DNA from 4 places in the Aliivibrio wodanis genome. Region 3 is predicted to be linked to each of the others. Evidence: riboswitches for the same ligand, from Rfam matches in the RefSeq annotation. Region 3 holds a riboswitch; each other region holds the start of a gene.
The links. A riboswitch is a leader RNA that binds a small molecule or an ion and turns the genes downstream of it on or off. The one in region 3 is predicted to bind lysine.
Positions count from the first base shown of each region.

Region 1: another riboswitch for lysine. It lies ahead of lysC (lysine-sensitive aspartokinase 3); the one in region 3 lies ahead of ACU5DF_RS09520 (Na+/H+ antiporter NhaC family protein).
Region 2: another riboswitch for lysine. It lies ahead of lysC (lysine-sensitive aspartokinase 3); the one in region 3 lies ahead of ACU5DF_RS09520 (Na+/H+ antiporter NhaC family protein).
Region 4: another riboswitch for lysine. It lies ahead of lysC (lysine-sensitive aspartokinase 3); the one in region 3 lies ahead of ACU5DF_RS09520 (Na+/H+ antiporter NhaC family protein).

Region 1 covers NZ_JBREXA010000005.1:24,967-33,434, forward strand. The annotation lists gene metH (methionine synthase) at 1-2,044, shown strand, start outside; gene lysC (lysine-sensitive aspartokinase 3) at 2,130-3,482, opposite strand; lysine riboswitch at 3,550-3,723, opposite strand; gene ACU5DF_RS22960 (pyridoxal-phosphate-dependent aminotransferase family protein) at 3,940-5,049, shown strand; gene ACU5DF_RS22965 (PglL family O-oligosaccharyltransferase) at 5,097-6,881, opposite strand; gene uvrA (excinuclease ABC subunit UvrA) at 6,978-8,468, opposite strand, start outside.
Region 2 covers NZ_JBREXA010000002.1:2,719,884-2,728,351, reverse strand. The annotation lists partial or broken gene uvrA (excinuclease ABC subunit UvrA) at 1-1,091, shown strand, start outside; gene ACU5DF_RS20640 (PglL family O-oligosaccharyltransferase) at 1,188-2,972, shown strand; gene ACU5DF_RS20635 (pyridoxal-phosphate-dependent aminotransferase family protein) at 3,020-4,129, opposite strand; lysine riboswitch at 4,346-4,519, shown strand; gene lysC (lysine-sensitive aspartokinase 3) at 4,587-5,939, shown strand; gene metH (methionine synthase) at 6,025-8,468, opposite strand, start outside.
Region 3 covers NZ_JBREXA010000002.1:343,669-352,136, reverse strand. The annotation lists gene uvrC (excinuclease ABC subunit UvrC) at 1-1,295, opposite strand, end outside; gene uvrY (UvrY/SirA/GacA family response regulator transcription factor) at 1,295-1,939, opposite strand; gene ACU5DF_RS09530 (DNA polymerase II) at 2,184-4,553, opposite strand; gene ACU5DF_RS09525 (nucleotidyltransferase domain-containing protein) at 4,559-5,335, opposite strand; gene ACU5DF_RS09520 (Na+/H+ antiporter NhaC family protein) at 5,445-7,031, opposite strand; lysine riboswitch at 7,112-7,297, opposite strand; gene ACU5DF_RS09515 (H-NS family histone-like protein) at 7,540-7,944, shown strand; gene ACU5DF_RS09510 (MipA/OmpV family protein) at 8,150-8,468, opposite strand, start outside.
Region 4 covers NZ_JBREXA010000011.1:661-9,128, forward strand. The annotation lists partial or broken gene ACU5DF_RS23575 (PglL family O-oligosaccharyltransferase) at 1-1,324, shown strand, start outside; gene ACU5DF_RS23580 (pyridoxal-phosphate-dependent aminotransferase family protein) at 1,372-2,481, opposite strand; lysine riboswitch at 2,698-2,871, shown strand; gene lysC (lysine-sensitive aspartokinase 3) at 2,939-4,291, shown strand; gene metH (methionine synthase) at 4,377-8,057, opposite strand; gene ACU5DF_RS23595 (hypothetical protein) at 8,198-8,468, opposite strand, start outside.

The DNA of each region.
Region 1 (8,468 bases), on a different contig from region 3:
AGCAGTTGCCGATATAAAAAGAACGCTTCCTCATGCCATGATTTCAGGTGGCGTATCTAACGTATCATTCTCATTCCGAGGTAATAATTACGTACGTGAAGCGATTCATGCTGTGTTCTTATATCACTGCTTTAAGAATGGTATGGATATGGGGATAGTGAACGCTGGTCAATTAGAGATTTACGATAACTTACCAGAAGATTTACGCGAAGCGGTAGAAGATGTCGTTCTTAACCGTCGCAATGATTCAACAGAACGACTACTAGATATCGCGACAGAGTATCTAGAGCGTGCTGTCGGAAAAGTCGAAGATAAATCAGCACTTGAGTGGCGCTCATGGTCGGTTGAAAAACGTCTTGAGCATTCATTAGTAAAAGGGATTACTGATTTCATTGTTGAAGATACCGAAGAAGCTCGTGTAAATTCTGAACGTCCAATTCATGTTATAGAAGGTCCATTAATGGATGGTATGAATGTGGTTGGTGACTTATTTGGTGAAGGTAAGATGTTTCTTCCTCAAGTAGTTAAATCTGCTCGTGTAATGAAGCAAGCGGTAGCGCATTTAGAGCCATTCATTAATGCAACTAAAGATGTGGGATCTACTAACGGAAAAATTCTTTTAGCTACAGTAAAAGGTGATGTTCATGATATCGGAAAGAACATCGTAGGCGTAGTACTACAATGTAATAACTACGAGATTATTGATCTAGGTGTAATGGTTTCTTGTGAGAAAATACTAAAAGTAGCAAAAGAAGAGAATGTCGATATTATCGGACTTTCAGGTCTTATTACTCCATCACTTGATGAGATGGTTCATGTCGCTAAAGAGATGGAGCGTCAAGGGTTTGATTTGCCACTTTTAATTGGTGGAGCAACAACCTCTAAAGCACATACTGCTGTTAAGATAGAACAAAACTACTCCCAACCTGTGGTTTATGTTAATAATGCTTCTCGTGCTGTTGGTGTTTGTACGTCATTGCTTTCTAATGAATTGAAACCAGCATTTATTGAGAAGTTGGATTTAGATTACGAGCGTGTGCGTGATCAACATAGCCGTAAAACACCACGAACAAAACCCGTTTCACTAGCAAGAGCACGAGAAAACCAAGTCGATATTGATTGGGTAAACTACACGCCTCCTGTACCTGTAAAGCCGGGTGTGCATATTATTGATGATATGGATGTTGCTACGTTACGCCAATATATTGATTGGACCCCTTTCTTTATGACATGGTCTTTAATGGGAAAATATCCTGCAATTTTAGATCATGAAGAAGTGGGTGAAGAGGCGAAGCGTTTATATAAAGATGCGAACGATCTGTTGGATCGTGTAGAAAAAGAAGGCTTACTAAAAGCGCGAGGAATGTGTGCTATTTTTCCTGCTAACAGTGTTGATGATGATATTGAAGTGTATACCGATGAATCACGTACTGTGGTATTGAAAGTTCTACATAATTTACGCCAACAAACAGAAAAGCCAAAAGGGTTTAACTATTGTCTATCTGATTATATCGCGCCGAAAAAGAGCGGAAAAGCCGATTGGATAGGTGGCTTTGCTGTGACTGGAGGTATTGGTGAGCGAGATCTAGCGGATGAGTATAAAGCCAAAGGTGATGACTATAACGCCATTATGATCCAAGCCGTAGCAGATCGCTTAGCCGAAGCATTTGCTGAGTATTTACACAAAGAAGTTCGTAAAGATATCTGGGGATATTCACCAGATGAAGATCTTTCTAATGATGATCTTATCCGTGAAAAATACCAAGGTATTCGCCCTGCTCCTGGTTATCCTGCCTGCCCTGAGCATACGGAAAAAGGAAGCTTATGGGAGTTGATGAATGTTGAAGAATCGATTGGTATGTCATTAACCTCAAGTTATGCGATGTGGCCAGGCGCATCAGTGTCGGGTATGTATTTCTCACACCCAGACTCTCGTTATTTTGCTATTGCTCAAATACAGCAAGATCAAGCTGAAAGTTATGCAGAGAGAAAAGGTTGGGATATGTTAGAAACTGAAAAGTGGCTAGGGCCAAATCTAAACTAAGATCTTTTTCATAATAAACATTAAAAATCCCATTAATAATCAATTAATGGGATTTTTTAGTTTAATAGGTTTAGAACATGATTTTCTACTTTTCAAATAGTTCTTTATGTAGAACTTGAACCGCACGTTTAGATTCTGATTCATGTAACAAGAAACATAAATTATGCTGACTTGCTCCATAACAAATCATGCGTAGATTGAAATCTTCTAAAGCTCCAAACACTTGCTTAGCATATCCTTTAGAGTCACTCATTTGATTACCAATAAGTGCAATTAGACATAGATCGTTTTCTATTTCAACCGTGCATAATTTTTCTAATTCTTGTTGGGCTTCAAAAGGTAATTCTGGCGCTTTACCGTTGGTATTAGTTTGGTCAAGAGTAAGAGCGACACTTACTTCAGAGGTGGTAATTAAATCGACTGAAATCTGATATTTAGCTAATATTTTAAATACTTCAGCTAGAAAACCATAAGCATGGAACATGTTTGGACTATGTAATGTCACCATGGTTTGATTGCAACGTAAGGTTAGCGCTCTAAATAATGGAGAGCTGTCTACTTTTTGCTTTATCCACGTACCGCCTTTTTCTGGTTCTTTTGATGAACCAACAAACACAGGGATTTGATGACGTAGAGCGGGTAATAGTGTTGATGGGTGTAAAATTTTAGCACCATAGTTTGCCATCTCTGAAGCTTCACTAAAGCTAATTTCTGGGATTGGAGATGCAGCAGGTGCAATGCGAGGGTCGGTAGTATAAATACCAGGAACATCAGTCCAAATTTCTAATCCACAAGCATTTACAGATTCAGCTATTAATGCCGCACTATAATCACTGCCACCTCGACCTAATGTCGTTGTATTTCCTTCATTATCAGACCCAATGAAACCTTGTGTTACGACAATATGTTTCTGGCAAAGAGGTGCGAGTTTAGCTTGAGCTAGCTGAGATATTTCTTCAAGTTGTGGCTCACCTTTACCAAATTGTGCATCGGTGCGAAGAACTGTTCTGATATCAAAGCGAACGGCAGAGTTACCGCGTTCAATTAATAGTTGAGTAAATAGGTGAGTTGACATGAGCTCACCGCAAGAAACAAGATGATCAGTGAGTTTATCACTTGATTGAAATGAAGCTGCATCGGCCGCTTTTTTTATGTCTTCAAGGATTTCAAGAATAGCTTTCTCTGGATAAATAGGATCAGAGAGTTGATCTAATACAGAAAAGTGAATGGACTTTAACTCTTCAAAAATATCTTTTTTTCTTTGGTTATCTTGTACACCGTTAGCGAGCTCTACCAATAAATTAGTAACGCCAGAGCAAGCACTAATAACCACAAGGTGAGTTTTTTGATTCTGCTCGACAACATGAGCGCTGCAGCTCATTGCTTCGAAATTGGCAACGCTAGTGCCACCAAATTTAGCAACATTAATAGGGTTCACTTTCCTGTCTCCCGACTACATCCAATGTGTAAAATAAAGGTGAAGGGGTGATAGCAAGAAATAAATAGTTGCTAGAAGCCCTTCACTTAAAAAATAAGTGACAATCGTTAGGATTCAGCCTAAACGACCGACGAAGTTTTCCCAATAAAGTTCGTCTCGGCATTACTCTCCCTCACTTAGTTGACTAGGAGTTTGGACTCCACAAATTAAGTTACCTAGGTAATGCTCCTCTTCTTTATGTATTTCAAAGGAACAAAATACGTATTAATAATGTGCTTTTTTATGGCTTAAATGTCAACAAGTGGTAACAACTTTATTTGTATTTCTTCTCTTTAAAGTAAAAGTAGGTGTTTTGATGGTGTTTTTTCTAGTTTAGTCACTCTAATGACTTAGTCTAATTGAGTTTAATTATTTTTGTGTCTATTCTTTGTACACCCTATATTTCAAGGAGTGAATAATGCAAAGTTTTATCCCACCAAGAAGAACCCTTATGGGACCTGGTCCATCAGATATTTCACCACAAGTATTACAAGCCTTAAGCCGACCTACAATTGGCCATCTTGACCCATTATTCATAAAAATGATGGATGAGGTTAAAGAGTTACTTAAATACGCATTTCAAACAGAAAACGAGTTCACGATTGCAGTATCAGCCCCTGGAAGTGCAGGAATGGAAACTTGTTTTGTTAACTTAGTTGAAGCTGGCGAGAAGGTTTTAGTTTGTCGTAATGGTGTTTTTGGCGAACGAATGCGACAAAATGTTGAGCGTTGCGGCGGTACTGCAATTGTTATTGATGATAAGTGGGGAGAACCAGTTTCGTTAGATAAAGTGAAACAAGCGTTAGAACAACATCCTGATATTACTATTGTCGCTTTTGTGCATGCAGAAACGTCTACAGGAGTATTGAGTGACGCTAGAGCTATTTCTGAACTTGCACGTAAGCATGGATGCCTAACCATTGTGGATGCGGTGACGTCATTAGGTGGCGTTCCATTATTGGTGGATGAATGGCAATTGGATGCGGTGTATTCTGGTTCCCAAAAATGTTTATCTTGTACACCAGGTTTGTCTCCTGTGACGTTCTCGAATAAAGCCGTTGAGAAGATGACATCGAGAAAGACGCCCGTACAGAGTTGGTTTTTAGATCAAAGTTTGGTGTTAGGTTATTGGAGTGGTGAGGGAAAAAGAAGCTATCACCATACGGCCCCAGTCAATAGTTTATACGCCTTACATGAAGCATTATTAATGCTAAAAAATGAAGGAATAGAAGAAGCGTGGAGTAGACATGCATATTATCATCAAGAGCTAAAACAAGGTTTAGAAGCTCTAGGTATTCAATTTATTGTTGATGAAGCTTATCGGTTGCCACAATTGAATGCAGTTTATATTCCGGAAGGTGTTGATGATGCTGCGATTAGGTCACGCCTACTGAATGAATATAATTTAGAAATTGGTGCTGGACTGGGAGATTTAGCAGGGAAAGCATGGCGTATTGGTTTAATGGGGTATGCGGCTAAGAAAGAAAATGTGGCTCTTTGTCTTAAGGCTTTATCTGATGTTCTTTAAGAATTAACCAAAAAACCGCTGAATAATCAGCGGTTTTTATGAATCGTTTATTTATTTTTCTCTTTTAATACAGAGGAGTTCTGGCGAAGTTTTTCATCTAATTCTACCGATTCAAATTTATTATTTGGAAATAAGAAAATCGCCTCTCTTCTTATATCTTCTGCATTTTGAACTTGCCCAAGAGCTTGATAAGCAATGATTAGGTTTTGATAAAATGCAGGTCTAGGCTTTGTTTTTATAAGCTCTTTTGACCATGTTATATAGGGTGTAATTAATTCTGATTTTTTATTCATAATCCCTATAGTTAGCTGAGCTGAAAGCACATCCCAATTAAATCTATCTTCCCAAGCAACAGGGTTAGTCACTTGATTTAAAATATCAGGGTTCATTGGGCGGGTGGTTTCAAATTTCGTTAATACCCAATTGGTATGCAGCGTTGAAAGCATATAGAAAGCAGTAACAATTGGGAGAACTAACGAACTTATACGTAAAGCTACTTTTATGATATCGCCGATATGGCGCTTTTTGTACTTACAGCTAAGTTGATCTATCCAAAAGAGAAGAATAATAAAAGTGAACCAATGAACCATTGAGTGATAGAACGGGTACTCTAATTGGCTATGAATAAAAATAGGAGCAATTAAGGCAAGTAAAGCAAACTGTGTATCTAGTTTACTTTTTCTTATCTTTAGCAGTACGCCACCAGCAGCAATAAGCAAACCTAAAATAGCGACAACACCTCCTTCTACTCCCCAATATAGAACTTCGTTGTGAGGGTGTTCCATCGAAGGAAGCCCAGGTCTATAGGTCGTTGAGAGTTGATGTTGTTTAGCTGTATACAAGGTGTATTCTGCTTCAAAATTCCCGTAACCATACCCTGTGATTGGTTTCTCTAAGAACATATCGAGAGCTTGAGGGAAAATGTATTGTCTCGCATTCGCTAAACTGGTTTTTTGAATGATAGTTGATGCGTTATTCGTCTCTTTTTCTTTTGATATTTCGAGGAGAGCATAATGACCACTAAAACCTATAACTATTGCTAATATCCAAGAAAAAAATCGTTGTTTAGTACAGTATTTCCACATATAGGGTGTTAATAAAGTAATACTAAAAATGGTAGCAAGCCATCCTGTACGAGATGCCAAGACGATAATCAGCGGTACTGTAAATATGATAGTTGCATAAAGCAGGGTTAGTGCAATGATGTTTTCACGGTATTTAGTCGGTTGTCTAGCTAGGAAATAAGAGGCAATAGCAAGCCCTGTAGCTAAGAAACTTGCCATAACATTAGGTTGTTGAAAAATACCATAAGGTCGATTAACGATAACGTTATAGCCAAAGCCATTACCTTCTTTTAGAAAGATATATTGGATGTAACCTATACTAGTCTCAATTAAAACAGAGCCAATAATACACCATAAAAGCCATTGCTTTTGTTTATTTGAAAAAGCGAATTGTTGCAATGTAATGAAAAAAATTAGCCCAGCCCATAAGCCTAAGAACTTACCGAGTGCTAATTCTGGTGAGGCATCATGATAAAATAAGGGGATAGAGAGTAGTATTACAGACAATGATAAAACAAGTGTTAAAGTTGAATATTTAAGGAGTCCTTGTTTGGCTATATGAAATACACCAATAGCAATAGCAATACTAGCAGGGATCCAAGAGATGGCATTAAATGCAAGGTGTAAGCCTGAACCGCCAGGGTTTGGTTGAAAGAAGTGAGCACAGACAAAGAAAAGAGTACTAAGGCTAAATAAAAAAGATTTAGTTAATGGTTTTCTAACCTTTCTTGCTTCTAGTTGCGTTCCTTGGGTAAGTAGCGTTGCCATGTATTAATCAATTCCTATTGCGAGCATGAATATAAAAAGTAAAGCCAACAAAATGCTGGCTTTATTCTATCGTATTCACCTTATAAAGTGCGGAATTTATTGCTTATTCAACATTGGTTTTAAGAAGCGTGCAGTATGAGAGCCTTCAACAAGAGCCACGTTCTCAGGTGTTCCTTCAGCTACAATCTCTCCTCCACCTTGTCCACCTTCTGGACCAAGATCAATAATCCAATCCGCTGTTTTTACAACATCAAGGTTATGTTCGATCACGACAATGGTATTACCTCGCTCACGTAAGCGATGCAGTACATTCAATAATTGCTGAATATCGTGAAAATGCAGACCTGTGGTGGGTTCATCTAGGATATATAGTGTTTTCCCTGTATCTCGTTTTGATAGTTCGCGAGCTAATTTAACTCGTTGAGCTTCACCACCAGATAAGGTGGTCGCTGCTTGACCTAAACGAATATAAGATAGCCCTACATCCATTAGTGTTTGCAGCTTTCTAGCAATAACAGGGACTGGTTGGAAGAAAGAATTGGCATCTTCAATGGTCATTTGAAGGACTTCATCAATGCTCTTACCTTTGTATTTTACTTCTAGAGTTTCACGGTTATAGCGCTTACCGGTACACACATCACAAGGAACATAAACATCAGGCAAGAAATGCATCTCAACTTTAATTACTCCATCTCCCTGACAAGCTTCACAGCGGCCACCGCGGACATTAAAACTGAAGCGGCCCGGCTTATACCCACGAGAACGAGATTCTGGCGTACCAGAAAATAACTCACGAATAGGGGTAAAGATCCCAGTATAAGTCGCAGGGTTTGATCGAGGAGTTCGCCCAATTGGACTTTGATCAATATCGATAACCTTATCAAAGTGTTCAATACCTTTGATCTTTTTATAGGGTGCTGGTTCTGATGTTGTGGCTCCATTTAACTGAGTATGAGCAATCTTAAAGAAAGTATCGTTGATTAGTGTTGATTTGCCAGAGCCTGAAACGCCAGTAACGCACGTAAACAGACCAACCGGTAATTTGAGTGTGACATTTTTTAAGTTATTGCCAGTTGCGCCAATCAGTTCAACTTGTTTTTTAGGGTCTGCTTTAATTCGCTCATGTGGAATGGAAATTTCTTTAGCGCCACTTAGGTATTGACCTGTTAGCGATTCTGGATTTGAAATAATATCTTGGTAACTGCCTTCTGCGACAATATGACCACCATGAATTCCGGCCCCAGGACCGATATCAATAATATGATCCGCACTTCTTATTGCGTCTTCATCGTGCTCCACAACAATAACTGTATTGCCCAGATCTCGAAGATGGTTAAGGGTTTTCAATAGGCGTTCATTATCTCGTTGGTGAAGGCCGATAGAAGGCTCGTCAAGAACGTACATAACACCGACTAATCCTGCACCTATTTGACTTGCAAGACGAATACGTTGAGCTTCACCACCAGAAAGAGTATCAGCACTACGTGATAGATTAAGGTAATTTAGACCAACATTGATAAGGAAATTCAGGCGCTCATTAATCTCTTTCATGACCTTATCTGCAATTTGAGCTTTCTGTCCTTTCAG
Region 2 (8,468 bases), 2.4 Mb from region 3:
TTTCAAATCCAGAATCGCTAACAGGTCAATACCTAAGTGGCGCTAAAGAAATTTCCATTCCACATGAGCGAATTAAAGCAGACCCTAAAAAACAAGTTGAACTGATTGGCGCAACTGGCAATAACTTAAAAAATGTCACACTCAAATTACCGGTTGGTCTGTTTACGTGCGTTACTGGCGTTTCAGGCTCTGGCAAATCAACACTAATCAACGATACTTTCTTTAAGATTGCTCATACTCAGTTAAATGGAGCCACAACATCAGAACCAGCACCCTATAAAAAGATCAAAGGTATTGAACACTTTGATAAGGTTATCGATATTGATCAAAGTCCAATTGGGCGAACTCCTCGATCAAACCCTGCGACTTATACTGGGATCTTTACCCCTATTCGTGAGTTATTTTCTGGTACGCCAGAATCTCGTTCTCGTGGGTATAAGCCGGGCCGCTTCAGTTTTAATGTCCGCGGTGGCCGCTGTGAAGCTTGTCAGGGAGATGGAGTAATTAAAGTTGAGATGCATTTCTTGCCTGATGTTTATGTTCCTTGTGATGTGTGTACCGGTAAGCGCTATAACCGTGAAACTCTAGAAGTAAAATACAAAGGTAAGAGCATTGATGAAGTCCTTCAAATGACCATTGAAGATGCCAATTCTTTCTTCCAACCAGTCCCTGTTATTGCTAGAAAGCTGCAAACACTAATGGATGTAGGGCTATCTTATATTCGTTTAGGTCAAGCAGCGACCACCTTATCTGGTGGTGAAGCTCAACGAGTTAAATTAGCTCGCGAACTATCAAAACGAGATACAGGGAAAACACTATATATCCTAGATGAACCCACCACAGGTCTGCATTTTCACGATATTCAGCAATTATTGAATGTACTGCATCGCTTACGTGAGCGAGGTAATACCATTGTCGTGATCGAACATAACCTTGATGTTGTAAAAACAGCGGATTGGATTATTGATCTTGGTCCAGAAGGTGGACAAGGTGGAGGAGAGATTGTAGCTGAAGGAACACCTGAGAACGTGGCTCTTGTTGAAGGCTCTCATACTGCACGCTTCTTAAAACCAATGTTGAATAAGCAATAAATTCCGCACTTTATAAGGTGAATACGATAGAATAAAGCCAGCATTTTGTTGGCTTTACTTTTTATATTCATGCTCGCAATAGGAATTGATTAATACATGGCAACGCTACTTACCCAAGGAACGCAACTAGAAGCAAGAAAGGTTAGAAAACCATTAACTAAATCTTTTTTATTTAGCCTTAGTACTCTTTTCTTTGTCTGTGCTCACTTCTTTCAACCAAACCCTGGCGGTTCAGGCTTACACCTTGCATTTAATGCCATCTCTTGGATCCCTGCTAGTATTGCTATTGCTATTGGTGTATTTCATATAGCCAAACAAGGACTCCTTAAATATTCAACTTTAACACTTGTTTTATCATTGTCTGTAATACTACTCTCTATCCCCTTATTTTATCATGATGCCTCACCAGAATTAGCACTCGGTAAGTTCTTAGGCTTATGGGCTGGGCTAATTTTTTTCATTACATTGCAACAATTCGCTTTTTCAAATAAACAAAAGCAATGGCTTTTATGGTGTATTATTGGCTCTGTTTTAATTGAGACTAGTATAGGTTACATCCAATATATCTTTCTAAAAGAAGGTAATGGCTTTGGCTATAACGTTATCGTTAATCGACCTTATGGTATTTTTCAACAACCTAATGTTATGGCAAGTTTCTTAGCTACAGGGCTTGCTATTGCCTCTTATTTCCTAGCTAGACAACCGACTAAATACCGTGAAAACATCATTGCACTAACCCTGCTTTATGCAACTATCATATTTACAGTACCGCTGATTATCGTCTTGGCATCTCGTACAGGATGGCTTGCTACCATTTTTAGTATTACTTTATTAACACCCTATATGTGGAAATACTGTACTAAACAACGATTTTTTTCTTGGATATTAGCAATAGTTATAGGTTTTAGTGGTCATTATGCTCTCCTCGAAATATCAAAAGAAAAAGAGACGAATAACGCATCAACTATCATTCAAAAAACCAGTTTAGCGAATGCGAGACAATACATTTTCCCTCAAGCTCTCGATATGTTCTTAGAGAAACCAATCACAGGGTATGGTTACGGGAATTTTGAAGCAGAATACACCTTGTATACAGCTAAACAACATCAACTCTCAACGACCTATAGACCTGGGCTTCCTTCGATGGAACACCCTCACAACGAAGTTCTATATTGGGGAGTAGAAGGAGGTGTTGTCGCTATTTTAGGTTTGCTTATTGCTGCTGGTGGCGTACTGCTAAAGATAAGAAAAAGTAAACTAGATACACAGTTTGCTTTACTTGCCTTAATTGCTCCTATTTTTATTCATAGCCAATTAGAGTACCCGTTCTATCACTCAATGGTTCATTGGTTCACTTTTATTATTCTTCTCTTTTGGATAGATCAACTTAGCTGTAAGTACAAAAAGCGCCATATCGGCGATATCATAAAAGTAGCTTTACGTATAAGTTCGTTAGTTCTCCCAATTGTTACTGCTTTCTATATGCTTTCAACGCTGCATACCAATTGGGTATTAACGAAATTTGAAACCACCCGCCCAATGAACCCTGATATTTTAAATCAAGTGACTAACCCTGTTGCTTGGGAAGATAGATTTAATTGGGATGTGCTTTCAGCTCAGCTAACTATAGGGATTATGAATAAAAAATCAGAATTAATTACACCCTATATAACATGGTCAAAAGAGCTTATAAAAACAAAGCCTAGACCTGCATTTTATCAAAACCTAATCATTGCTTATCAAGCTCTTGGGCAAGTTCAAAATGCAGAAGATATAAGAAGAGAGGCGATTTTCTTATTTCCAAATAATAAATTTGAATCGGTAGAATTAGATGAAAAACTTCGCCAGAACTCCTCTGTATTAAAAGAGAAAAATAAATAAACGATTCATAAAAACCGCTGATTATTCAGCGGTTTTTTGGTTAATTCTTAAAGAACATCAGATAAAGCCTTAAGACAAAGAGCCACATTTTCTTTCTTAGCCGCATACCCCATTAAACCAATACGCCATGCTTTCCCTGCTAAATCTCCCAGTCCAGCACCAATTTCTAAATTATATTCATTCAGTAGGCGTGACCTAATCGCAGCATCATCAACACCTTCCGGAATATAAACTGCATTCAATTGTGGCAACCGATAAGCTTCATCAACAATAAATTGAATACCTAGAGCTTCTAAACCTTGTTTTAGCTCTTGATGATAATATGCATGTCTACTCCACGCTTCTTCTATTCCTTCATTTTTTAGCATTAATAATGCTTCATGTAAGGCGTATAAACTATTGACTGGGGCCGTATGGTGATAGCTTCTTTTTCCCTCACCACTCCAATAACCTAACACCAAACTTTGATCTAAAAACCAACTCTGTACGGGCGTCTTTCTCGATGTCATCTTCTCAACGGCTTTATTCGAGAACGTCACAGGAGACAAACCTGGTGTACAAGATAAACATTTTTGGGAACCAGAATACACCGCATCCAATTGCCATTCATCCACCAATAATGGAACGCCACCTAATGACGTCACCGCATCCACAATGGTTAGGCATCCATGCTTACGTGCAAGTTCAGAAATAGCTCTAGCGTCACTCAATACTCCTGTAGACGTTTCTGCATGCACAAAAGCGACAATAGTAATATCAGGATGTTGTTCTAACGCTTGTTTCACTTTATCTAACGAAACTGGTTCTCCCCACTTATCATCAATAACAATTGCAGTACCGCCGCAACGCTCAACATTTTGTCGCATTCGTTCGCCAAAAACACCATTACGACAAACTAAAACCTTCTCGCCAGCTTCAACTAAGTTAACAAAACAAGTTTCCATTCCTGCACTTCCAGGGGCTGATACTGCAATCGTGAACTCGTTTTCTGTTTGAAATGCGTATTTAAGTAACTCTTTAACCTCATCCATCATTTTTATGAATAATGGGTCAAGATGGCCAATTGTAGGTCGGCTTAAGGCTTGTAATACTTGTGGTGAAATATCTGATGGACCAGGTCCCATAAGGGTTCTTCTTGGTGGGATAAAACTTTGCATTATTCACTCCTTGAAATATAGGGTGTACAAAGAATAGACACAAAAATAATTAAACTCAATTAGACTAAGTCATTAGAGTGACTAAACTAGAAAAAACACCATCAAAACACCTACTTTTACTTTAAAGAGAAGAAATACAAATAAAGTTGTTACCACTTGTTGACATTTAAGCCATAAAAAAGCACATTATTAATACGTATTTTGTTCCTTTGAAATACATAAAGAAGAGGAGCATTACCTAGGTAACTTAATTTGTGGAGTCCAAACTCCTAGTCAACTAAGTGAGGGAGAGTAATGCCGAGACGAACTTTATTGGGAAAACTTCGTCGGTCGTTTAGGCTGAATCCTAACGATTGTCACTTATTTTTTAAGTGAAGGGCTTCTAGCAACTATTTATTTCTTGCTATCACCCCTTCACCTTTATTTTACACATTGGATGTAGTCGGGAGACAGGAAAGTGAACCCTATTAATGTTGCTAAATTTGGTGGCACTAGCGTTGCCAATTTCGAAGCAATGAGCTGCAGCGCTCATGTTGTCGAGCAGAATCAAAAAACTCACCTTGTGGTTATTAGTGCTTGCTCTGGCGTTACTAATTTATTGGTAGAGCTCGCTAACGGTGTACAAGATAACCAAAGAAAAAAAGATATTTTTGAAGAGTTAAAGTCCATTCACTTTTCTGTATTAGATCAACTCTCTGATCCTATTTATCCAGAGAAAGCTATTCTTGAAATCCTTGAAGACATAAAAAAAGCGGCCGATGCAGCTTCATTTCAATCAAGTGATAAACTCACTGATCATCTTGTTTCTTGCGGTGAGCTCATGTCAACTCACCTATTTACTCAACTATTAATTGAACGCGGTAACTCTGCCGTTCGCTTTGATATCAGAACAGTTCTTCGCACCGATGCACAATTTGGTAAAGGTGAGCCACAACTTGAAGAAATATCTCAGCTAGCTCAAGCTAAACTCGCACCTCTTTGCCAGAAACATATTGTCGTAACACAAGGTTTCATTGGGTCTGATAATGAAGGAAATACAACGACATTAGGTCGAGGTGGCAGTGATTATAGTGCGGCATTAATAGCTGAATCTGTAAATGCTTGTGGATTAGAAATTTGGACTGATGTTCCTGGTATTTATACTACCGACCCTCGCATTGCACCTGCTGCATCTCCAATCCCAGAAATTAGCTTTAGTGAAGCTTCAGAGATGGCAAACTATGGTGCTAAAATTTTACACCCATCAACACTATTACCCGCTCTACGTCATCAAATCCCTGTGTTTGTTGGTTCATCAAAAGAACCAGAAAAAGGCGGTACGTGGATAAAGCAAAAAGTAGACAGCTCTCCATTATTTAGAGCGCTAACCTTACGTTGCAATCAAACCATGGTGACATTACATAGTCCAAACATGTTCCATGCTTATGGTTTTCTAGCTGAAGTATTTAAAATATTAGCTAAATATCAGATTTCAGTCGATTTAATTACCACCTCTGAAGTAAGTGTCGCTCTTACTCTTGACCAAACTAATACCAACGGTAAAGCGCCAGAATTACCTTTTGAAGCCCAACAAGAATTAGAAAAATTATGCACGGTTGAAATAGAAAACGATCTATGTCTAATTGCACTTATTGGTAATCAAATGAGTGACTCTAAAGGATATGCTAAGCAAGTGTTTGGAGCTTTAGAAGATTTCAATCTACGCATGATTTGTTATGGAGCAAGTCAGCATAATTTATGTTTCTTGTTACATGAATCAGAATCTAAACGTGCGGTTCAAGTTCTACATAAAGAACTATTTGAAAAGTAGAAAATCATGTTCTAAACCTATTAAACTAAAAAATCCCATTAATTGATTATTAATGGGATTTTTAATGTTTATTATGAAAAAGATCTTAGTTTAGATTTGGCCCTAGCCACTTTTCAGTTTCTAACATATCCCAACCTTTTCTCTCTGCATAACTTTCAGCTTGATCTTGCTGTATTTGAGCAATAGCAAAATAACGAGAGTCTGGGTGTGAGAAATACATACCCGACACTGATGCGCCTGGCCACATCGCATAACTTGAGGTTAATGACATACCAATCGATTCTTCAACATTCATCAACTCCCATAAGCTTCCTTTTTCCGTATGCTCAGGGCAGGCAGGATAACCAGGAGCAGGGCGAATACCTTGGTATTTTTCACGGATAAGATCATCATTAGAAAGATCTTCATCTGGTGAATATCCCCAGATATCTTTACGAACTTCTTTGTGTAAATACTCAGCAAATGCTTCGGCTAAGCGATCTGCTACGGCTTGGATCATAATGGCGTTATAGTCATCACCTTTGGCTTTATACTCATCCGCTAGATCTCGCTCACCAATACCTCCAGTCACAGCAAAGCCACCTATCCAATCGGCTTTTCCGCTCTTTTTCGGCGCGATATAATCAGATAGACAATAGTTAAACCCTTTTGGCTTTTCTGTTTGTTGGCGTAAATTATGTAGAACTTTCAATACCACAGTACGTGATTCATCGGTATACACTTCAATATCATCATCAACACTGTTAGCAGGAAAAATAGCACACATTCCTCGCGCTTTTAGTAAGCCTTCTTTTTCTACACGATCCAACAGATCGTTCGCATCTTTATATAAACGCTTCGCCTCTTCACCCACTTCTTCATGATCTAAAATTGCAGGATATTTTCCCATTAAAGACCATGTCATAAAGAAAGGGGTCCAATCAATATATTGGCGTAACGTAGCAACATCCATATCATCAATAATATGCACACCCGGCTTTACAGGTACAGGAGGCGTGTAGTTTACCCAATCAATATCGACTTGGTTTTCTCGTGCTCTTGCTAGTGAAACGGGTTTTGTTCGTGGTGTTTTACGGCTATGTTGATCACGCACACGCTCGTAATCTAAATCCAACTTCTCAATAAATGCTGGTTTCAATTCATTAGAAAGCAATGACGTACAAACACCAACAGCACGAGAAGCATTATTAACATAAACCACAGGTTGGGAGTAGTTTTGTTCTATCTTAACAGCAGTATGTGCTTTAGAGGTTGTTGCTCCACCAATTAAAAGTGGCAAATCAAACCCTTGACGCTCCATCTCTTTAGCGACATGAACCATCTCATCAAGTGATGGAGTAATAAGACCTGAAAGTCCGATAATATCGACATTCTCTTCTTTTGCTACTTTTAGTATTTTCTCACAAGAAACCATTACACCTAGATCAATAATCTCGTAGTTATTACATTGTAGTACTACGCCTACGATGTTCTTTCCGATATCATGAACATCACCTTTTACTGTAGCTAAAAGAATTTTTCCGTTAGTAGATCCCACATCTTTAGTTGCATTAATGAATGGCTCTAAATGCGCTACCGCTTGCTTCATTACACGAGCAGATTTAACTACTTGAGGAAGAAACATCTTACCTTCACCAAATAAGTCACCAACCACATTCATACCATCCATTAATGGACCTTCTATAACATGAATTGGACGTTCAGAATTTACACGAGCTTCTTCGGTATCTTCAACAATGAAATCAGTAATCCCTTTTACTAATGAATGCTCAAGACGTTTTTCAACCGACCATGAGCGCCACTCAAGTGCTGATTTATCTTCGACTTTTCCGACAGCACGCTCTAGATACTCTGTCGCGATATCTAGTAGTCGTTCTGTTGAATCATTGCGACGGTTAAGAACGACATCTTCTACCGCTTCGCGTAAATCTTCTGGTAAGTTATCGTAAATCTCTAATTGACCAGCGTTCACTATCCCCATATCCATACCATTCTTAAAGCAGTGATATAAGAACACAGCATGAATCGCTTCACGTACGTAATTATTACCTCGGAATGAGAATGATACGTTAGATACGCCACCTGAAATCATGGCATGAGGAAGCGTTCTTTTTATATCGGCAACTGCTTCAATAAAATCAACAGCGTAGTTGTTATGTTCATCGATTCCCGTAGCAACAGCAAAGATATTTGGGTCAAAAATAATGTCTTCTGGCGGGAAACCAATTTCATCTACTAAGATATTATAAGCGTTAGTACATATTTCAATTTTTCGCTCACGAGTATCGGCCTGACCCACTTCATCAAAAGCCATCACAATCACAGCTGCACCATAACGACGGATCAACTTAGCTTGCTGTAAGAATTTTTCTTTACCTTCTTTAAGCGATATCGAGTTAACAATACCCTTACCTTGGATACATTTAAGGCCAGCTTCGATAACTTCCCACTTAGAAGAATCGACCATCACAGGAACTTTAGATATCTCTGGTTCTGAAGCACATAGATTTAAGAATTTAACCATACACG
Region 3 (8,468 bases):
ATCCCGGTGATATTATACCGTCTATACTCAGTTTTTACTGGTCCTTCTTGATTAAAAACAACACACGATGCAACCGTTTTTTCCCCCATCGTATGACTAATATCAAAGCATTCCATTCGCTGAATCGATACTAAAGACAACGCCTCTTCTAACTGCTTGAATCGCTGATAGATGGTTAGTTTATGGTTTGATTTACTAGTTAACGCAGTTAAAGCGTTGGTATCTGCTAATTTTAAATATCTTCCTTTCATCCCTTTTGGGTTTAATTGAAAGGTCACTTTCCGCCCAGAAAAATCCGTTAATGCCTGTTCTAGCCCTTGTCCATCAAATTCAAAACTTGTAACCACGCGATTTGGAATCGTACGCCCTTGAGAGTGATTTAAATAATACTGAGAGAGGAAACTTAAAAACACTTCGTCTTTATCTGTTTTTGCAGGAATTTTAGGGTAAAAGCTACGGCTACCTAAAATTTTACCTTGTCGTATCATTAATAAATGTACACAGGCCAATCCATTTTCAATGGCAAACCCCAAAACATCCAAATCATCAGTGCTATCATCTGACACATATTGCTGCTCTTGAACTCGCCTCATTGCTTGAATTTGATCACGAATAACGGCCGCTTTTTCAAACTTAAGCGCCAGACTAGACTCTTCCATCTGTTCAACCAACGTTTGAATAACCTGCCGATCTTTACCTTGTAAAAATAAACGGATAAATTCAGCTTGTTCTTCATACTCCTCATCACTGACAATACCTTTAACACAAGGAGCCAAACAGCGTCCAATTTGGTGCATTAAACAAGGCCGTTGACGATTCGCGTAAACAGAATCTTCACATTGACGAATTGGGAATAATTTTTGAATTAAATGTAGACTCTCTCGAACCGAGCCTGAATCAGGGTATGGACCAAAATATTCCCCTTTTTTTCGTTTCGCACCACGGTGGATAGAGATCCTAGGATGTTTATGATTTGAAATAAAAATATAAGGGTATGATTTGTCATCTCGAAGCAATACATTATATTTTGGCAAATATTGCTTAATATAATTATGTTCAAGAATGAGAGCTTCGGTCTCGGTATGAGTAACCGTCACATCAACATGGTCAATATGACTAACTAACGCTTTGGTTTTTTCTGATGGGATGTTACTGCGAAAATAACTTGATAATCTTTTTTTTAAATCTTTTGCTTTACCAACATAAATAACATCAGCTCCGGTGTTATACATACGATAAACACCGGGCTGGTGAGTTACTGATTTTAAAAAAGCGGCTGAATCAAAAGAAGACACTAAAGCGTCTCAGCATCTAAAATGCCATGACGAATAGCTAAATGAGTTAATTCAACATCTCCGCTTATATTCAATTTACTGAATAATCGATAACGATAACTATTGACTGTTTTCGGGCTTAAATTCAGCTGCTCGGAAATATCCGTCACCTTTTCGCCTTTAGTTATCATCATCATGATTTGTAATTCACGCTCTGAAAGCTCCTTAAATGGGTTTTCAGAATCAGGTGTAAATTGACTTAATGCCATTTGCTGCGCTATTTCTGGAGATAAATAACGTTGTCCACTTTGAACCATACGTATGGCATTTACCATTTCATCCGGTCCTGCTCCCTTAGTCAAATAGCCAGCAGCTCCTGCTTGCATAACTTTTGTTGGGAATGGATTTTCAGTATGTATAGTTAAGACAATAACTTTCATATCTGGATTAAATCGCAAAATCTTTTTTGTGGCCTCTAAACCACCAATGCCAGGCATATTCATATCCATAAGGACAATGTCTGCCTGCTCTGCTCGACACCATTTTACGGCGTCTTCACCGCTGTCAGCTTCCCCTACTACTTTAATTCCACGGACGTCTTCAAGAATACGTCTAATCCCTGTGCGAACCAGCTCATGATCATCTACAAGGAATACTTTAATCACAACTGACACTCCGACTTAAATCTACTGCTACCTCAAATTACAGAGGCTAGTTTTATGGCCTATTTTACCTTAAAAATTAAGGTGATCGCGTATTTATTATGCGTTAAGACGCAAAGTTTTGCTATTAAAATACTATTGACTTTAGAGTCTACTTATTCTACGGAACTCTATACCCTTTATAGATATAGAGTTAAAGATACATAAATCCTAGTTGCCTTTTCTCAATATACAACAAAATTAATCGTTAAAATAGACCTAATTGTGATGCTGATAACTGTGTAAAATCCAATCCAATAAAAGGTAAAATACCATCAGCAATCGGCTTTAATTGCTTTTCTACATAATGATCATAATCTATTGGACTCTTAAGGTACTTGATCGGCTCAGGCCCAGAAGTCGTAATAATATATTCTATCCAGCCGCCATACTGATATTCAAGTGGCTTACCCAGTTGTTGATTATAATAATCAGCTAGCCTTGCTGCTTTAACATGAGGGGGAACATTTTTTTGATAATCTGCTAATTTTCTTCGTAATCTTTTACGGTAAATTAATTTAGAATCTAGCTTCCCTGACTTAGTATCATCAACATAATTTCTCACGTAATCTGTTACAGGTTGTTGATGAAAAACCTTATCAAAGAGTACTTTTTGAAAAGTTTGCGATAACGGTGTCCAATCAGTACGGACTGTTTCTAACCCTTTAAATATAATCTTTTCTTTGCCATTTTTTCGAATTAATCCAGCATAACGTTTTTTAGACCCAGTCTCTGAACCCCGGATCGTTGGCATTAAAAAAGTTCGATAGTGCGTTTCATACTCAAGCTCTAACGCTGAATCAATACCATACTCTGACGCTAAGTGAGTATCCCACCATAGGTTAATATGTTGAACTAAATGCTGCCCTATCTTATCCGCCTCTTCTGAAGATACAATTTTATTTAAAGTGACAAACGTAGAGTCCGTATCTCCGTAAATTACTTCATACCCTTCAGCTTCAATCAAATCTCGCGTACTTTTCATTATTTCATGGCCGCGCATTGTTATTGAAGAAGCAAGTCGATGATCGAAAAAACGACATCCTGATGAGCCTAAAACACCATAAAATGAATTCATAATGATTTTTATTGCTTGGGAAAATGCTTTCTCATTATTTTTCTTTGCCTGATCACGAGCTGACCATAATGATTCGATTAATTGGGGCAGAAAATGTTTTGTTCTATGAAAACGCCCTCCCCTAAAACCATCAATAGATTGGTCTCTGTCAATACCTATATCTTGCTTCAAACCTTCAATTAACCCTAATGGATCAATTCTAAAAGTTCGGATAATTGAAGGATAAAGTGATTTAAAATCTAACACTAATACAGAGTTATATAATCCAGGTTTAGAATCCATCACATAACCTCCTGGACTAGCAATCCAGTTCTCACTTTCCAAATTGGGGGCTATATAACCAGATCGATGTAATCGAGGTAAATATAAATTAGTAAATGCGGCAACAGAGCCACCAATACGGTCTAATTCAACTCCGGTTAATTTCGTTCGTTCAATGACAAACTCAATTAAATGGGTTAACTCAAAAATACGAGTAACAAGCACGCTATCTTGTAGATTATATTTAGCAAGAGCCTGTTTATCATCACGATACATTCGATTAATTTCGCCCATCCGATCACTAGGGTCATGTATCGACTTACCTTCATTAAGTAATTCTTGGGCCACGAACTCCAAAGACCAACTAGAGAAATGGTAAGTTGCCGTCTTTAGGGCATCAATGCCATCAAGCACTACTCGCCCTGGAAATGAAAGAAAACCTTGCTGTCGATTTTTATCTGAATCTCGCCAATAAAGTGTACTATTGCCACGGCCTATTCTAAAAGAAAGGTTATACCACTTTGCCCGTTGGAGCAGTAACCTAAAATCAAAATTAATTACATTCCACCCAATCACGATATCAGGATCAAATGTTTGAAACCAATCTTCAAGTGCTAATAATAATTGCTTTTCATTATCAACCCATTGAATAGGTAGCTCAGTGGTCTCAGAGGTACCTACCATTATAATTCTGGTATCTAGTTCACTGTCTAATGCTACAGAATAAAGAATCCCTTTTTCTGAACACTCTATATCTAAAGAAACTTTGCTAAATGTAGGTGAAATGGGGGTAGATTTTATTTTTACATTTCGATATTCAATATGATTTTTCCTCGGAATGGCCGTACCGATAAAAGAAAGACCACCACAAATAAAACGTTCCATTAAATATCGATCAGCTAAACGTATATCACTTTCAAAAATAGGTAGTTCAGCTTGCTCGAGGCATTGGGAGGCATAACGCTTTTCATTGGTTGAAACAAAATATATTCCCGCAACAGGTTGATGTTGAAAAGTTGCTAATTGAGTTGGTTTAACTGTATATGTAATTTTTTGATTATTTAGAATACACTCATACTCAGATAATCTATCTTGCAATATGAAAGCAACAGCAAGCTCATTTTCAATAAGTAAATGCGCGATATGATCTTCACATTTTACCCAAAGATCTACTCGGCTTTTTGAACTTATCTCTTTATTCTGTCGAGTGAGTAAAAAACCACTCTGCTGTAAATTCAATATAGTTAACCTATTTTTCTTTCTATTTTATTAAACTCACTAACCACCCAATCACCAAATTCTTTTAACAGTGCAATTACTGAACGTTTTGGTATTTTTCGGCCTTTTAACAACATGACTAGCCTTTCTATTTCAACTTGCTTGTCAGGGTAATACTCTAAAAACTTTCGCGCACACAACACTGGATGATCGTACCAACCTTTATCTCTATGCATAACCAATGAATAGCAGCTTCGTAATACTTTTTTAGCTATAGTTTTCTGTTGTTCAACTTGAGTTTCTATATTTTGGTTCGTGGATATTTTTTTAATATATACCTGCAACCATTCTTCAATATCCATATTCATATTTTTAGCTATTTCCCAGCTTGGTTCAAAATCACCAAAGCGAGTCGATAGATCATCACCAAAAATACACACGCAGCAGTGACGAAGCCAAAAGCCCCAGCTGAATATTGATTCAAGCTGCAATACTTCCTTCGCTTCTCCAATGTTAAAAGTAACGCCTGTTATTTGTGGGTATTTTGACTGGAATCTTACCTTAATCGTATTAACCAAAGTTTGCTCTTTATTGGTCAAAGGTAATGTAGTTATTATCGTTACATCTAAATTAGAACGGCCGGGGGTCGCTTGACGTCGCGCTACGCTGCCATAAAGATAGATACTATGAAGTGATTTAGGAACCGCTGAACGCACATGAGCAATCAGATCTCGAATGACAGGTTCAAACTCTTTTTGGAAGGGTGATTGTTTATCAATAATAGGTAAAGTAAAACGGGACACAAAACACACTCCAATCAAAATAGATACAGAAGTAATGATCGCGATTTCACCATAAAAAAGCAATAAAAAACCGGTCATTTAGACCGGTTTGTTAATGATATTGCTAGTTTTATGCAGTTACTGCACGTTTTTTAGACATTATCATCAATGCACCACAAACAAGAATAAACGCGGCTGTTGATGCAGCAAATGCCATTAATACCGATCCTGTAAAACCAAGAGCGATATAACCAATAGCAGATACACCTGCAACGGATAATGCATAAGGTAATTGTGTCGCTACATGATCAATATGACTACAACGAGCACCAGTAGAAGACAAAATGGTAGTATCAGAGATTGGTGAACAATGGTCTCCAAATACAGATCCCGCTAATACCGCACCTAACATTGGTAAAATAAGTGCTATATCAGTCGCGCCCGCCATATCACCTGCAATTGGTAACATGATACCAAACGTACCCCATGATGTACCCGTACTAAATGCCATTAGACCTGAAAGAAGGAATAAAATAACAGGGATCCAGTGAATACCGATGCTACCTTGAGCCAAGCTAGATAAGTAAGAACCTGTTTTCATATCACCTATAACAGAGCCAATTGTCCATGCAAAGAATAAAATCAAGATTGCACCAAACATCGATTTAGCACCAATCCACATGGTCATACCAATATCTTTTGCTGAAATATCTTGACGAAAAACAGTAATAAGAGCAGCACCAAGGCCAATCAAACCACCATAACATAATGATGCACCAACATCGGTATTTTCAAAAGCACCAAGAATATTAATTTCTTTACCATCAGCAACCAACGCTTGTACGCCGGTATAAATCATAAAGAATACTGTCGCTACAATTAGCGTAATTATTGGGAAAATCAAATCTGAAACTTTACCAGTTTCACTCTCAGTAATATTTAGCTCTTCGTTTAGGTCTTTAGATTCAGCATTTACTGCTTTATCATCAAAACCATTACCACGTGATGCTTCATTTTCATGATTACGCATTGGACCAACGTCTAGTTGGAACCAAACAACAGCAAATACCATTAATAGAGCAAAAACAGCGTAAAAATTCATTGGAATCAAGCGAACATATGCACCTAATGCCGAATATTCAGTTACACCGTGTGATACCAAAATACCACCAATAATGGTAATGATATACGCGCCCCAACTTGATGCAGGCATTAAGACACACATTGGTGCAGCAGTAGAATCAAGAATATAAGCTAGCTTTGCTCTTGATACATAAAAACGGTCAGTTACAGGACGAGAAATAGAACCAACAGCTAAGCTATTAAAATAGTCATCCACAAAAATGAAGACACCAAGAAAAGCAGCAAGTAGTTTTGCACCACGTTTACTTTTAATTTTTGTCTGCGCCCATTCTGCAAATGCACGAGTACCACCAGAAAGTGTTAATAGTGCCGTTGTCATTCCTAATAAAATAAGGAAAGCAACAATACTCATATTCCATGTATTAATAGCCCCATCATCGATGAAAACACCTTTAATAGAACTAAAGGTATAAGACACAGTACTAGAAATTGAGTAATTAGACAGCAAGATTGCGCCTAAAATAATACCAACACCAAGAGAAAGTAATACTCGGCGTGTAATAATTGCTAAACCCAAAGCCATTAATGGGGGCAATATTGATATTGGAGAATTGGAAAAATCAGCTAAGTTCATGATCTACAACAACCAGTTTGGTTGGAGATCTACTGTTGATACGGCAAAGCCGTTATAAAGGAAGTGAATGTAAACCATTTCCCCACAGTAGCGCTCCATAGTTGAAAAAATAAAATTGACTATGGCAGTGTTATTCCTTTTCGAAATAACCCCAGCTAAGCACGCTTGATTAACGTAATTAGCTTCGGCACTGACTCCTTTCAATTGCCGTCATCAGAATCACCCTCAAACAATCTACTTTTAGGCAGTGCGCCTCTACCCGTTTAGGTGCGCCCATTGTACTTATTGAAAACAAATTTGCAATGCTATTTTGAGCAATTTAACATTAGGCTACCACACCACTCAGAATGAGATACTTTAACCTTATTTAACTTGACCTATGACACTTATCTCAATATCTTTTAATATATCTATCACTAATATTTTTAATTTATTGACTAATTAATTTGATATATTCTTTTTCTGTTATATTATAATTGTATTATCAAAAATAATTTTGGAATGAACAATGTCTGATACTATTAAAACACTACTGAATCTACGCAGCTTACGTGTACTATCTCGTGAAATGACTCTTGAGCAATTAGAAGAAGCTCTTGAGAAACTACAATCAGTTGTAGCTGAACGTCAAGATACTGAGGCAGAAGACCGCGCTCAACTTGCTGAAAAACAAGCGAAACTTGAAGAGTTCCGTCAAATGATGATCGATAATGGTATTGCACCTGAAGATCTAATGGACACTATGTCTTCTACTACAGTAAAAACAAAACAGAAACGTGCTCCACGTCCTGCTAAATACAAATTCTCAGATCATGCTGGTGCAGAAAAAACATGGACAGGCCAAGGTCGTACTCCATCGGCACTTCAGACTCAACTTGATGCTGGTAAAGCTTTAGAAGATTTCCTAATCTAATCATTATATTGATAAGACTAAAGATAATTTAAAGCCACTCATTTGAGTGGCTTTTTTATATCTGAGTATTGACTTAAAATATGTTCAGTACATCAAATTCATTATATTAATGGAATTCAAAGTCACTGCATTTAGATTTATTATTCTAAAAAATCAAAAAAAACCGTTAAAAATAATTTTATCACGGCTTTTCTTCAAATTAACTCTAAAAAACGTATGCTATACCAACATTACCTGTTGTACTTGTCGTATGCTCTATCATTGGGCTACTTTCAATCTGTCCTTCCAAGTTTACGTAACGAAGACCACCAGTAACACGAATATTAGGAGTTAAATGAAAGTAAGTTGATAAACCAACAAAAAATTGTCCATCCCAATCAGCATCAAATGAACTCATAGCACCACCTGTTCTCGTTGATTCTTCAGCTGACACACCATATAAGTGATTATTTAATCGCTCACTATTATATGAATAACCAAATGATGGTGTGATAGCCCAACCTTTTCTTCGAATTGGTAACTTC
Region 4 (8,468 bases), on a different contig from region 3:
AATATATCTTTCTAAAAGAAGGTAATGGCTTTGGCTATAACGTTATCGTTAATCGACCTTATGGTATTTTTCAACAACCTAATGTTATGGCAAGTTTCTTAGCTACAGGGCTTGCTATTGCCTCTTATTTCCTAGCTAGACAACCGACTAAATACCGTGAAAACATCATTGCACTAACCCTGCTTTATGCAACTATCATATTTACAGTACCGCTGATTATCGTCTTGGCATCTCGTACAGGATGGCTTGCTACCATTTTTAGTATTACTTTATTAACACCCTATATGTGGAAATACTGTACTAAACAACGATTTTTTTCTTGGATATTAGCAATAGTTATAGGTTTTAGTGGTCATTATGCTCTCCTCGAAATATCAAAAGAAAAAGAGACGAATAACGCATCAACTATCATTCAAAAAACCAGTTTAGCGAATGCGAGACAATACATTTTCCCTCAAGCTCTCGATATGTTCTTAGAGAAACCAATCACAGGGTATGGTTACGGGAATTTTGAAGCAGAATACACCTTGTATACAGCTAAACAACATCAACTCTCAACGACCTATAGACCTGGGCTTCCTTCGATGGAACACCCTCACAACGAAGTTCTATATTGGGGAGTAGAAGGAGGTGTTGTCGCTATTTTAGGTTTGCTTATTGCTGCTGGTGGCGTACTGCTAAAGATAAGAAAAAGTAAACTAGATACACAGTTTGCTTTACTTGCCTTAATTGCTCCTATTTTTATTCATAGCCAATTAGAGTACCCGTTCTATCACTCAATGGTTCATTGGTTCACTTTTATTATTCTTCTCTTTTGGATAGATCAACTTAGCTGTAAGTACACAAAAAGCGCCATATCGGCGATATCATAAAAGTAGCTTTACGTATAAGTTCGTTAGTTCTCCCAATTGTTACTGCTTTCTATATGCTTTCAACGCTGCATACCAATTGGGTATTAACGAAATTTGAAACCACCCGCCCAATGAACCCTGATATTTTAAATCAAGTGACTAACCCTGTTGCTTGGGAAGATAGATTTAATTGGGATGTGCTTTCAGCTCAGCTAACTATAGGGATTATGAATAAAAAATCAGAATTAATTACACCCTATATAACATGGTCAAAAGAGCTTATAAAAACAAAGCCTAGACCTGCATTTTATCAAAACCTAATCATTGCTTATCAAGCTCTTGGGCAAGTTCAAAATGCAGAAGATATAAGAAGAGAGGCGATTTTCTTATTTCCAAATAATAAATTTGAATCGGTAGAATTAGATGAAAAACTTCGCCAGAACTCCTCTGTATTAAAAGAGAAAAATAAATAAACGATTCATAAAAACCGCTGATTATTCAGCGGTTTTTTGGTTAATTCTTAAAGAACATCAGATAAAGCCTTAAGACAAAGAGCCACATTTTCTTTCTTAGCCGCATACCCCATTAAACCAATACGCCATGCTTTCCCTGCTAAATCTCCCAGTCCAGCACCAATTTCTAAATTATATTCATTCAGTAGGCGTGACCTAATCGCAGCATCATCAACACCTTCCGGAATATAAACTGCATTCAATTGTGGCAACCGATAAGCTTCATCAACAATAAATTGAATACCTAGAGCTTCTAAACCTTGTTTTAGCTCTTGATGATAATATGCATGTCTACTCCACGCTTCTTCTATTCCTTCATTTTTTAGCATTAATAATGCTTCATGTAAGGCGTATAAACTATTGACTGGGGCCGTATGGTGATAGCTTCTTTTTCCCTCACCACTCCAATAACCTAACACCAAACTTTGATCTAAAAACCAACTCTGTACGGGCGTCTTTCTCGATGTCATCTTCTCAACGGCTTTATTCGAGAACGTCACAGGAGACAAACCTGGTGTACAAGATAAACATTTTTGGGAACCAGAATACACCGCATCCAATTGCCATTCATCCACCAATAATGGAACGCCACCTAATGACGTCACCGCATCCACAATGGTTAGGCATCCATGCTTACGTGCAAGTTCAGAAATAGCTCTAGCGTCACTCAATACTCCTGTAGACGTTTCTGCATGCACAAAAGCGACAATAGTAATATCAGGATGTTGTTCTAACGCTTGTTTCACTTTATCTAACGAAACTGGTTCTCCCCACTTATCATCAATAACAATTGCAGTACCGCCGCAACGCTCAACATTTTGTCGCATTCGTTCGCCAAAAACACCATTACGACAAACTAAAACCTTCTCGCCAGCTTCAACTAAGTTAACAAAACAAGTTTCCATTCCTGCACTTCCAGGGGCTGATACTGCAATCGTGAACTCGTTTTCTGTTTGAAATGCGTATTTAAGTAACTCTTTAACCTCATCCATCATTTTTATGAATAATGGGTCAAGATGGCCAATTGTAGGTCGGCTTAAGGCTTGTAATACTTGTGGTGAAATATCTGATGGACCAGGTCCCATAAGGGTTCTTCTTGGTGGGATAAAACTTTGCATTATTCACTCCTTGAAATATAGGGTGTACAAAGAATAGACACAAAAATAATTAAACTCAATTAGACTAAGTCATTAGAGTGACTAAACTAGAAAAAACACCATCAAAACACCTACTTTTACTTTAAAGAGAAGAAATACAAATAAAGTTGTTACCACTTGTTGACATTTAAGCCATAAAAAAGCACATTATTAATACGTATTTTGTTCCTTTGAAATACATAAAGAAGAGGAGCATTACCTAGGTAACTTAATTTGTGGAGTCCAAACTCCTAGTCAACTAAGTGAGGGAGAGTAATGCCGAGACGAACTTTATTGGGAAAACTTCGTCGGTCGTTTAGGCTGAATCCTAACGATTGTCACTTATTTTTTAAGTGAAGGGCTTCTAGCAACTATTTATTTCTTGCTATCACCCCTTCACCTTTATTTTACACATTGGATGTAGTCGGGAGACAGGAAAGTGAACCCTATTAATGTTGCTAAATTTGGTGGCACTAGCGTTGCCAATTTCGAAGCAATGAGCTGCAGCGCTCATGTTGTCGAGCAGAATCAAAAAACTCACCTTGTGGTTATTAGTGCTTGCTCTGGCGTTACTAATTTATTGGTAGAGCTCGCTAACGGTGTACAAGATAACCAAAGAAAAAAAGATATTTTTGAAGAGTTAAAGTCCATTCACTTTTCTGTATTAGATCAACTCTCTGATCCTATTTATCCAGAGAAAGCTATTCTTGAAATCCTTGAAGACATAAAAAAAGCGGCCGATGCAGCTTCATTTCAATCAAGTGATAAACTCACTGATCATCTTGTTTCTTGCGGTGAGCTCATGTCAACTCACCTATTTACTCAACTATTAATTGAACGCGGTAACTCTGCCGTTCGCTTTGATATCAGAACAGTTCTTCGCACCGATGCACAATTTGGTAAAGGTGAGCCACAACTTGAAGAAATATCTCAGCTAGCTCAAGCTAAACTCGCACCTCTTTGCCAGAAACATATTGTCGTAACACAAGGTTTCATTGGGTCTGATAATGAAGGAAATACAACGACATTAGGTCGAGGTGGCAGTGATTATAGTGCGGCATTAATAGCTGAATCTGTAAATGCTTGTGGATTAGAAATTTGGACTGATGTTCCTGGTATTTATACTACCGACCCTCGCATTGCACCTGCTGCATCTCCAATCCCAGAAATTAGCTTTAGTGAAGCTTCAGAGATGGCAAACTATGGTGCTAAAATTTTACACCCATCAACACTATTACCCGCTCTACGTCATCAAATCCCTGTGTTTGTTGGTTCATCAAAAGAACCAGAAAAAGGCGGTACGTGGATAAAGCAAAAAGTAGACAGCTCTCCATTATTTAGAGCGCTAACCTTACGTTGCAATCAAACCATGGTGACATTACATAGTCCAAACATGTTCCATGCTTATGGTTTTCTAGCTGAAGTATTTAAAATATTAGCTAAATATCAGATTTCAGTCGATTTAATTACCACCTCTGAAGTAAGTGTCGCTCTTACTCTTGACCAAACTAATACCAACGGTAAAGCGCCAGAATTACCTTTTGAAGCCCAACAAGAATTAGAAAAATTATGCACGGTTGAAATAGAAAACGATCTATGTCTAATTGCACTTATTGGTAATCAAATGAGTGACTCTAAAGGATATGCTAAGCAAGTGTTTGGAGCTTTAGAAGATTTCAATCTACGCATGATTTGTTATGGAGCAAGTCAGCATAATTTATGTTTCTTGTTACATGAATCAGAATCTAAACGTGCGGTTCAAGTTCTACATAAAGAACTATTTGAAAAGTAGAAAATCATGTTCTAAACCTATTAAACTAAAAAATCCCATTAATTGATTATTAATGGGATTTTTAATGTTTATTATGAAAAAGATCTTAGTTTAGATTTGGCCCTAGCCACTTTTCAGTTTCTAACATATCCCAACCTTTTCTCTCTGCATAACTTTCAGCTTGATCTTGCTGTATTTGAGCAATAGCAAAATAACGAGAGTCTGGGTGTGAGAAATACATACCCGACACTGATGCGCCTGGCCACATCGCATAACTTGAGGTTAATGACATACCAATCGATTCTTCAACATTCATCAACTCCCATAAGCTTCCTTTTTCCGTATGCTCAGGGCAGGCAGGATAACCAGGAGCAGGGCGAATACCTTGGTATTTTTCACGGATAAGATCATCATTAGAAAGATCTTCATCTGGTGAATATCCCCAGATATCTTTACGAACTTCTTTGTGTAAATACTCAGCAAATGCTTCGGCTAAGCGATCTGCTACGGCTTGGATCATAATGGCGTTATAGTCATCACCTTTGGCTTTATACTCATCCGCTAGATCTCGCTCACCAATACCTCCAGTCACAGCAAAGCCACCTATCCAATCGGCTTTTCCGCTCTTTTTCGGCGCGATATAATCAGATAGACAATAGTTAAACCCTTTTGGCTTTTCTGTTTGTTGGCGTAAATTATGTAGAACTTTCAATACCACAGTACGTGATTCATCGGTATACACTTCAATATCATCATCAACACTGTTAGCAGGAAAAATAGCACACATTCCTCGCGCTTTTAGTAAGCCTTCTTTTTCTACACGATCCAACAGATCGTTCGCATCTTTATATAAACGCTTCGCCTCTTCACCCACTTCTTCATGATCTAAAATTGCAGGATATTTTCCCATTAAAGACCATGTCATAAAGAAAGGGGTCCAATCAATATATTGGCGTAACGTAGCAACATCCATATCATCAATAATATGCACACCCGGCTTTACAGGTACAGGAGGCGTGTAGTTTACCCAATCAATATCGACTTGGTTTTCTCGTGCTCTTGCTAGTGAAACGGGTTTTGTTCGTGGTGTTTTACGGCTATGTTGATCACGCACACGCTCGTAATCTAAATCCAACTTCTCAATAAATGCTGGTTTCAATTCATTAGAAAGCAATGACGTACAAACACCAACAGCACGAGAAGCATTATTAACATAAACCACAGGTTGGGAGTAGTTTTGTTCTATCTTAACAGCAGTATGTGCTTTAGAGGTTGTTGCTCCACCAATTAAAAGTGGCAAATCAAACCCTTGACGCTCCATCTCTTTAGCGACATGAACCATCTCATCAAGTGATGGAGTAATAAGACCTGAAAGTCCGATAATATCGACATTCTCTTCTTTTGCTACTTTTAGTATTTTCTCACAAGAAACCATTACACCTAGATCAATAATCTCGTAGTTATTACATTGTAGTACTACGCCTACGATGTTCTTTCCGATATCATGAACATCACCTTTTACTGTAGCTAAAAGAATTTTTCCGTTAGTAGATCCCACATCTTTAGTTGCATTAATGAATGGCTCTAAATGCGCTACCGCTTGCTTCATTACACGAGCAGATTTAACTACTTGAGGAAGAAACATCTTACCTTCACCAAATAAGTCACCAACCACATTCATACCATCCATTAATGGACCTTCTATAACATGAATTGGACGTTCAGAATTTACACGAGCTTCTTCGGTATCTTCAACAATGAAATCAGTAATCCCTTTTACTAATGAATGCTCAAGACGTTTTTCAACCGACCATGAGCGCCACTCAAGTGCTGATTTATCTTCGACTTTTCCGACAGCACGCTCTAGATACTCTGTCGCGATATCTAGTAGTCGTTCTGTTGAATCATTGCGACGGTTAAGAACGACATCTTCTACCGCTTCGCGTAAATCTTCTGGTAAGTTATCGTAAATCTCTAATTGACCAGCGTTCACTATCCCCATATCCATACCATTCTTAAAGCAGTGATATAAGAACACAGCATGAATCGCTTCACGTACGTAATTATTACCTCGGAATGAGAATGATACGTTAGATACGCCACCTGAAATCATGGCATGAGGAAGCGTTCTTTTTATATCGGCAACTGCTTCAATAAAATCAACAGCGTAGTTGTTATGTTCATCGATTCCCGTAGCAACAGCAAAGATATTTGGGTCAAAAATAATGTCTTCTGGCGGGAAACCAATTTCATCTACTAAGATATTATAAGCGTTAGTACATATTTCAATTTTTCGCTCACGAGTATCGGCCTGACCCACTTCATCAAAAGCCATCACAATCACAGCTGCACCATAACGACGGATCAACTTAGCTTGCTGTAAGAATTTTTCTTTACCTTCTTTAAGCGATATCGAGTTAACAATACCCTTACCTTGGATACATTTAAGGCCAGCTTCGATAACTTCCCACTTAGAAGAATCGACCATCACAGGAACTTTAGATATCTCTGGTTCTGAAGCACATAGATTTAAGAATTTAACCATACACGCTTCAGCATCAAGCATGCCTTCATCCATGTTGATATCAATAATTTGAGCGCCATTTTCTACTTGCTCACGAGCGACACTCAAGGCTTCATCGTATAACTCTTCTTTGATTAAACGCTTAAAACGAGCAGAACCGGTAACATTGGTTCTTTCACCTACGTTCACAAAAAGAGAGTCTTTCTCAATAGTTAATGGTTCTAAACCAGATAAACGACAAGCAACAGGAAGTCTCGGTAATTGACGTGGCTTAACCCCTTCTACCACTTGTGCCATTTGACGAATATGCTCTGGAGTCGTACCACAACAACCTCCAATCAAGTTTAGAAAACCACTCTCGGCCCACTCTTTTACGTGTTCTGCCATTTCTTCTGGAGAGAGATCATATTCACCAAAGGCATTAGGCAAGCCTGCATTCGGGTGTGCTGAAACACTGCACTCAGAAATACGAGACAGCTCACTTACATATTCACGTAATTCATCAGGTCCTAATGCACAATTCAAACCAAATGAGATTGGTTTAACATGACGCAAAGCATTGTAGAACGCTTCTGTAGTTTGTCCTGAAAGCGTACGACCTGAAGCATCTGTAATCGTACCTGAAATCATCACCGGTAATGTAATACCCATTTCTTCAAAAACAGATTCAACGGCAAAAGAACACGCTTTTGCATTTAAAGTATCAAAGATGGTTTCAATAAGAATTAAATCAGAACCACCATTGATTAATGCACGAGTTGATTCAGAGTAAGCTTCGACTAATTCATCGAAAGAGACATTTCGGTAACCAGGGTCATTTACGTCAGGAGAAATAGAACACGTTCGATTCGTTGGGCCTAAAACACCTGCAACATAACGCGGTTTATGAGGCGTTTTTAATGTCCATTCATCTGCGACTTCTCTTGCTAATTTTGCAGCTTCGAAGTTCATTTCTTCGCTCAGACTTTCCATATCATAGTCAGCCATTGCGATCGTTGTTGAGTTAAAGGTGTTAGTCTCTAAGATATCTGCACCCGCTTCTAAATAAGCAGAATGAATATCTCTAATAATTTGAGGACGAGAAAGCACTAGAAGATCATTGTTACCTTTTAAGTCACAATGCCAATCACTAAAGCGCTCTCCACGATAATCTTGTTCTTCAAACTTATACTCTTGGATCATGGTTCCCATGCCACCATCGATCAAAAGTATACGTTCCAGAAGGTGCTTTTCTATTTCAGTTTTCTTATTGCTTCCTGCCACGGTACTGCCTCATCCATAATACGTTTCTGTTACAATCCTATCACACATCGAATAGGAATCTAGACGTCCAAAATAGATTTATTTATCCAAATTAGAAATAAAGTTTGATATTTATCAATTTGAGTGGAAAATGACCTGAATCACATTTTGTTACATAAATAAGATATATAGAGGTTAACAATGTCCGTATATAACACACTCTGCTTTCTTGCAGCTGCTGCTATGTTAATCGCATTTTTTAATAGCAAAATAGGAAAAATGCAGACAACGATAGCAATCACTGCAGGCACAACAATGCGTGTTGCACTTACTTTCTTGCCACTAGCAAAGGTGAAGGTTTTTTTTACGCCTTCATTTTTTTGTAATTTGCTAAGATTGTTCCCTTGATTGAAACCGGTGCGTTTATCTTGA